2 regions of the Micromonospora sp. RTBAU3-60 genome follow, and region 2 is predicted to be linked to the other one. Evidence: predicted binding sites of a transcription regulator. Region 2 holds the regulator's gene; the other holds the start of a gene.
What was found. The regulator HspR, encoded in region 2, represses chaperone genes until heat shock. The targets are predictions, from matches to a motif close to TTGAGTNNNNNNNACTCAA.

Region 1 (3,405 bases), on a different contig from region 2:
CCAGGTAGCGGGCCAGGTTGTCGGTGTCCACCCGGACCGGGGTCGGGTCCGCGGCCAGCGCGACGGCCACCTTGCGCAGGATCCTGGCCAGCGCGCGTTCGAGCTGCCGGACGCCGGCCTCCCGGGTGTACTCCCCGGCGATCCGGGCTAGGGCCTCGTCGGCGACGGTCACCTCGTCGGCGGTCAGCCCGGCCCGTTCCCGCTGCCGGGGCAGCAGGTGGTCCCGGGCGATGGCCACCTTCTCGTCCTCGGTGTAGCCGTCCAGGGTGACCAGCTCCATCCGGTCCAGCAGCGGGCCGGGGATGGTCTCCACCACGTTGGCGGTGGCCAGGAAGAGCACGTCGGACAGGTCGAGGTCGACCTCGAGGTAGTGGTCCCGGAAGGTGTGGTTCTGCGCCGGGTCGAGCACCTCCAGCAGGGCCGCCGCCGGGTCGCCGGCGTAGCCGACGGCCAGCTTGTCGACCTCGTCGAGGAGCACGACCGGGTTCATCGAACCGGCCTCGCGCAGGGCGCGGACGATCCGGCCGGGCAGCGCGCCGACGTAGGTGCGCCGGTGGCCGCGGATCTCCGCCTCGTCGCGGACGCCGCCGAGGGAGACCCGGACGAAGTTGCGCCCGAGGGCCCGGGCGATCGACTCGCCGAGGCTGGTCTTGCCGACGCCGGGCGGGCCGGCCAGGGCGAGCACCGCGCCGGAGCCGCGTCCGCCGACCACGCCGAGGTTGCGCTCCGCGCGCCGGTTGCGCACCGCCAGGTATTCCAGGATGCGGTCCTTCACGTCGGCCAGGCCGGCGTGGTCGGCGTCGAGCACCGCGCGGGCCGCGGCCAGGTCGGTGTTGTCCTCGGTACGCGTGTTCCACGGCATCTCCAGCACCGTGTCCAGCCAGGTACGGATCCAGCCGGCCTCCGGCGAGGCGTCGCTGGCCCGCTCGAGCTTGCCGACCTCGCGCAGGGCCGCGTCGCGGACCTTCTCGGGCAGGTCGGCGGACTCGACCCGGGAGCGGTAGTCGGCGGAGCCGTCCGGCTCGTCCTCGCCGAGCTCCTTGCGGATCGCGGCGAGCTGCTGGCGGAGCAGGAACTCCCGCTGGGACTTCTCCAGGCCTTCCCGGACGTCGCTGTTGATCTGCTCGGTGACCTCCTGCTCGGCCAGGTGGTCCTTCACCCAGCCGACCAGCAGTTCCAGCCGGGCGGTGACGTCCGGCGCGGCGAGCAGTTCGGTCTTCTGCGCCAGGCTGAGCCAGGGCGCGTAGCCGGCCGCGTCGGCCAGCTCGGACAGGTCGGTCATCCGCTCCATGGCGTCGATGACCTGCCAGGCGCCGCGCTGCTGGAGGACCGAGGTCATCAGCGCGCGGTACTCGCGGGCGAGTTCCCGGGCCCGGCCGGCCGGGGCGGGTTCGTCGAGTTCGGTCGCCTCGACCCAGAGGGCGGCGCCCGGTCCGGGCACACCGGAGCCGATCCGGGCCCGGGCGAGGCCACGGACCACGGCGGCCGGCTCGCCGCTGGGCAGCCGACCCACCTTCTCGGTGGTGGCGATCACGCCGACGGAGCCGTACTCGCCGTCGATGCGGGGCACGGCGAGGAGCTTCTTGTCGCCGCTGGCGCGGGCCGCGTCGACCGCGGCCTGGGTGGTCGGGTCGAGGGTCACCGGGATGACCATGCCCGGCAGCAGGACGGCGTCGGTCAGGGGAAGTACCGGAAGAGTTGCCATCGAACACCTGCTATCACGTTGGGTTGAGCGTGTAAGACTCAAGTTACAAACCGTACCCCTTGTTCCGGGTTGTGACCCACGCCACTCATCCGCGGCCGCGCCGCGCCGTACACAGGCCAGGGAGAGCCATTCCGGGGCGGATTAGCCGACCCGCCGAATGGCGAAGGTCCGGTATTGTTGCGAAATTGCCGCGCCATACGTCAAACTCTTAGCCACACCCCGCCCGACACAGGGAGCAATGGCGATGGCAAGGAAAGTAATCACCGTTCTGACCGACGACCTCGACGGCGGAAAGGCCGATCGGACCGTCGAGTTCAGCCTGGACGGCGTGGCGTACACGATCGACGTCTCCGACGAGAACGCGGGCGTCCTGCGCAAGGCCCTCGACCCGTTCATCACCGCTGGCAGGCGGATCGGCCGCGGGCCGGTCGAGGCGGGGCGCGCGGCGCGCCGGACGATCCGTCCGGCCACCTCTGGAATGGACCGCGAGCAGAACCGCGCCATCCGGGAATGGGCTGTGAAGAACGGCTACGAGATTTCCGAGCGGGGCCGCATCCCCGTCTCGGTGGTGGAGGCCTACAAGAACCGCTGAACCTCCCGGTTCACCGTCGGGCACACCGGGGTCACGCTGAGAAATCGGCGTGACCCCGGTCGGCTTTTCCCCGCGTTAACAATTTTCATCCACGGGAGGAGAGGCGGCAGCCGACTCCACCCCGTCGCCCCGCTGCCCTGATCAACCGGCTGGGCGGGGTTCGTCGCCAGCTACCTCGACGTCGACCTGGTCTCCGTCCGGCACGTCGCCCCGTCGTACGCCGGGTGGTAACCGGGCGTCGAAGGCGGGCGTCCGGTTGGCCCGCTCCATCATCGGGATGCGGTGCGAACCGCCACCGGCCCAGACCGCGCGGGGTCAGTCGGCGCAGAGGTGATCGAACGCGAAGCCGCCGTCGAGTTCGTCCCGCCGGGCGGCGAGCCGCCGGATCTGCTCCCGCAGTTCGTCCCGGTCCACCAGCGGCGGCTCGGTGACCTCGAGGTCGCGCAGCCGCTCCCCGACCGCCACGGCGGCCAGGTCCTCGGCGAGCCGGCCCGGGTCCACCCCACAGGAGAAGCGCTGCGCGAAGAGCTGGACCCGCTCGACCAGGCACCGGCCGGGCCGCACCTCGACCCAGCTCCACCCCTCGGCCGGGCCGTCCGTCCAGCACACGTGCAGCCCGCGGACGATCGGGTCGGCGAGGCGCCGCTCGACGTACGCCTCGACAGCGGCCGCCCGGGCCAGCGCCCCGAGGTCGTTGACCGGCCCGCGGCGGCCGTCGGGGAGCCGGCCGACGATGTCCCGAAACCCGACCGCGTCCCCGCCCTCCGGTTCGGTGCCGGCCGCGTAGCCGCGCGCGTCGATGACGTACTCGGCCAGGCGGCGGCCGTGCTCGCCGCCGCCCAGCGTCGGCGACTCGACCCGCAACACCGGCAGGCCGACCGCGGCGCAGACCGCACTGGTCATCCGCTCGGCGCGCTGGGCGGCGGAAGCCGCCGGCGCCGGCGGGACGAACTGCACGGCGAACACCGGCCAGCCGCTGTCCGCGGCGCACACCACCTGGTCGAAGCCCTCCCGGCTGGCGGTGTTCCACTGGTGTCCGGTGATCCCCAGCGGGCGCCCCTGCACCAGCTCGCTCAGCCGCCGCGACGCGTACCCGACCTGGCCGGCC
Region 2 (3,405 bases):
GCCACCTGATCTCCTCGGCGCTCTCCGCGAAGGATCCCGAGGCGCTGCTGCTCGGGGTGCTCGGCCTGACCCTGCTGGTCGCCGGCGTCGCGGCCAAGCTCCAGGTGTCCGCGGCGGTCGGGGCGTTCCTGGTCGGCATCGCCCTCTCCGGCCCGGTGGCACACCACGCGACCGAGCTGCTCTCCCCGCTGCGGGACCTGTTCGCCGCGGTCTTCTTCGTGTTCTTCGGGCTGGTCACCAACCCGCTGGACATGCCCCCGGTGCTGCTGCCGGCGCTGGGGCTGGCCGTGGTCACCATGGGGACGAAGCTGCTCACCGGCTGGCTGGCCGCCCGGCGGGCCGGGATCGCCGAGCCCGGTCGCTGGCGGGCCGGCTTCGCGCTCACCCCGCGCGGCGAGTTCTCCATCGTCATCGCCGGGCTCGCCGTCGCCGCAGCGCACCCGGTCGAACCCAAGCTGGCGGCGCTCGCCACCGCTTACGTGCTGATCACCGTGGTGACCGGGCCGATGCTGGCCCGGCTGCCCGACCTGCCCTGGTTCAAGCGCTGGCTGCGCCAGCGCACCGCCGCCCGGCGGCCCGTCCCGGTGGCGGCACCCGACTGACCTGGTCGGGCCGGGTCGACCGTACGGTGGACCCGGCCCGGCCAACGGTTGCCGAATTGCTTCCGGGAAGGCCTACCGCCGGTGCGCGGAACCGCGTTACCGTGTCGCCCCAGCAGCCAGCGTCCGCGGGTGGCCGGGTGCCCCCGCCAGCGGAAACGGAAGGTTGGCCGGTGAGCGTGCAGGAGTCGACGTTCCACGGCTTCGCCAACCCCGTAGATCCCTCGCCGGCCGAGCTGCGGGCGTGGGCGTACCACCCCGACTCCGTACCGCTGACCTCCATGCCCCCGGACTGGGACCTGCTGGTCGCCGGTGACCACCTGGTGCAGACGCTCTTCGAACTGGCCATGGACACGGCCTGCCCGGCCCGCCGGTTCGCCCTGCACTGCCTCTACATCTACGCCGCCGACGGCATCCGGACGAACTTCCGGGCCCACCCCAAGCGCCGTTTCCGCAAGCTCGTCGAGCAGGCCGAGCGGACCGGGGACGAGCTGATGCGCAACTGGGCGCACAACAGCCGGGTGCTGCTCGCCCGGCCGGACCTCTTCGTCTACCGCGACTGGTGCGAGGGCGGCCTGGTGCGGGAGAACCGCCGGCTCTAGTCAAGACGGCGAACGGGCCGGGACCCCCTCGCGGCATCACCGCATCCCGGCCCGCACGTCATGCCACGGCGAACGGGCCGGGACCCCCTCGCGGCATCACCGCATCCCGGCCCGCACGTTATGGACGGCGAACGGGCCGGGACCCCCCGTGGGTCCCGGCCCGTTCGTCGACGGATCGTCACGTCGATCCGCCCTGCTTCTTGCGCCGCTCGTCGGCTCTGGCCCGGTCGACGCCGTGGTCCAGTTGGTCGGCGAAGCGACCTTCTTTGATCTTGTCAGTGAAGCTGCCCTGGGCGACCCGATCGAACCGTTCGCGGATGTTCGCGGCCACCTTCTCCAGCCGGTCCTCCGCCTCCTGCGCCACCTTCTTCGCCGTTTCCGTCATGGCTCCCCCTGCCAAGTTCGGAGTCCGGATTGAGTTGGTTGGGCCTGATTCACAGCTTAGCGGCCCACCCAGCTCCCGCATCCCGTTTCCCCAACCCCGCGACCGCGGGTGGAACGCCATGGAGGCCTCCGGCCCGCTGAGACGTACGTGGTGTTCCACCGACGGCGCGGCGGGCCGTGGCGCGCCGGAATGGGGGTCAGATACGGCAAGGGCCGGCGCGGCCGGTCGGGGCACGCGCCGGCCCGCGTCGGTGGGCGGCGAAGGGGGTGGGATCAGCGGTCGCCGGTGCGGCGGGGCCGCCAGACGACCAGCGCCGTCGAGGTGCGGTTGGTGGGCACGAGGTCGCCGCGGGAGAACCGGCCCAGCGACTCCAACTCGGCGATCCGGTGGTACGCGGCGTCCAGCTCCGCCTCCAGCCGGGCCACCCGCTGCTGGGCCTCCTCCAGCAGCCGTTCCAGGCCGATGATCCGCTTGACCCCGGCCAGGTTGATGCCGTCGTCCTGGCTGAGCCGCTGCACCTCGCGGAGCAGCACCACGTCCCGGACGCTGTACCTGCGACCGCCGCCGGCCGCCCGGCCGGCCTGCACGAGGCCCAGCCGGTCGTACTGGCGCAGGGTCTGCGGGTGCATCCCCGCCATCCGCGCCGCGACCGAGATCATCAGGACCTTGGCCTCGTAGGCAGGGTCACCCGAGCCGACGAACTCCTGCGACATCCCCGCTCACCTCCGCTGCCTTCACCGGTCAACTGAACCGACGCACTCGGGCGTCGAGATGTTCCCGCGCGGCCGGCGGGGTCTGTGCCGCGAACGCCTCCAGCGCCGTCCGCGCCTCGTCCGACACCTTCGCGGGGACCACCACGTCGAGGGTGACCAGCAGGTCACCGGTGCGGCCGTCCTTGCGTACGACGCCCTTGCCCCGGGCCCGCAGCACCCGACCGCTCGGAGTACCCGGCGGCACCCGGAGGGTCACCGTCCCGTCCAGGGTCGGTACGCGCAGGTCGGTGCCGAGCACCGCCTCCGCGAACGTGATCGGCACGGTCAGGGTCAGGTCGTCCCCGGTGCGCCCGAACAGCTCGTCCGGGCGGACCTTCACGTGGACGAACAGGTCGCCCGCCGGGCCGCCGCGCTCGCCGGGTTCGCCCCGCCCGGCCAGCCGGATGCGCTGGCCGTCGGCCACCCCGGCGGGAAAGCGCACGTTCAGCGTGCGGGTCTTGGTGACCCCGCCCGTGCCGTGGCACTCCGGGCACTTCTCCTCGACGATGGTGCCGACGCCCTGGCAGTTGCGGCACGGCTCGGAGAAGCTGAACGACCCCTGGTTGCGGGTGGTCACCCCGGCGCCGTGGCAGACCGGGCAGGCCACCGGCTGGGTGCCCGGCTTCGCGCCGTTGCCGTGGCAGGTGTCGCAGACCCCGGGAGCGCGCAGCGTCAGCGGCAGCGTGACGCCGCGTACGGCGTCCTCGAAGTCGAGCGCGACCTCGGCCTCGACGTCCCGGCCCCGCGCCGGGCCGCGCGCGCGGGCCGCACCGCCACCGCCACCGCCGCCCGAGAAGATCGAGCTGAACAGGTCGGTGAACCCGCCGCCACCGAACCGGGTGTCGGCGCCGCCGGCCGCCCCGCCGAACAGGTCGGAGACGTCGAACGGCATGCCGCCCGGCTGGCCCCCGCCGCGGGCGTTGCGGCGGAACGCGCCGGAGCCGAACAGCGACCGCATCTCGTCGTACTCGCGGCGCTTCTTCTCGTCGCCGAGCACTGCGTACGCCTCGGAGACGGCCTTGAACCGCTCCTCGGCCTTCGGGTCACCGGGGTTGTGGTCCGGGTGC

Region 1: the regulator HspR is predicted to act here: its motif matches at 1,729-1,747, upstream of lon (endopeptidase La).

What each region holds. Positions count from the first base shown of each region.
Region 1 is NZ_JBUEGB010000001.1:498,703-502,107, forward strand. It holds gene lon (endopeptidase La) at 1-1,705, opposite strand, end outside; gene ACY34I_RS02050 (histone-like nucleoid-structuring protein Lsr2) at 1,950-2,297, shown strand; gene ACY34I_RS02055 (hypothetical protein) at 2,613-3,405, opposite strand, start outside.
Region 2 is NZ_JBUEGB010000002.1:317,338-320,742, reverse strand. It holds gene ACY34I_RS03645 (cation:proton antiporter) at 1-602, shown strand, start outside; gene ACY34I_RS03640 (hypothetical protein) at 773-1,201, shown strand; gene ACY34I_RS03635 (hypothetical protein) at 1,380-1,586, opposite strand; gene ACY34I_RS03630 (heat shock protein transcriptional repressor HspR) at 1,859-2,299, opposite strand; gene dnaJ (molecular chaperone DnaJ) at 2,328-3,405, opposite strand, start outside.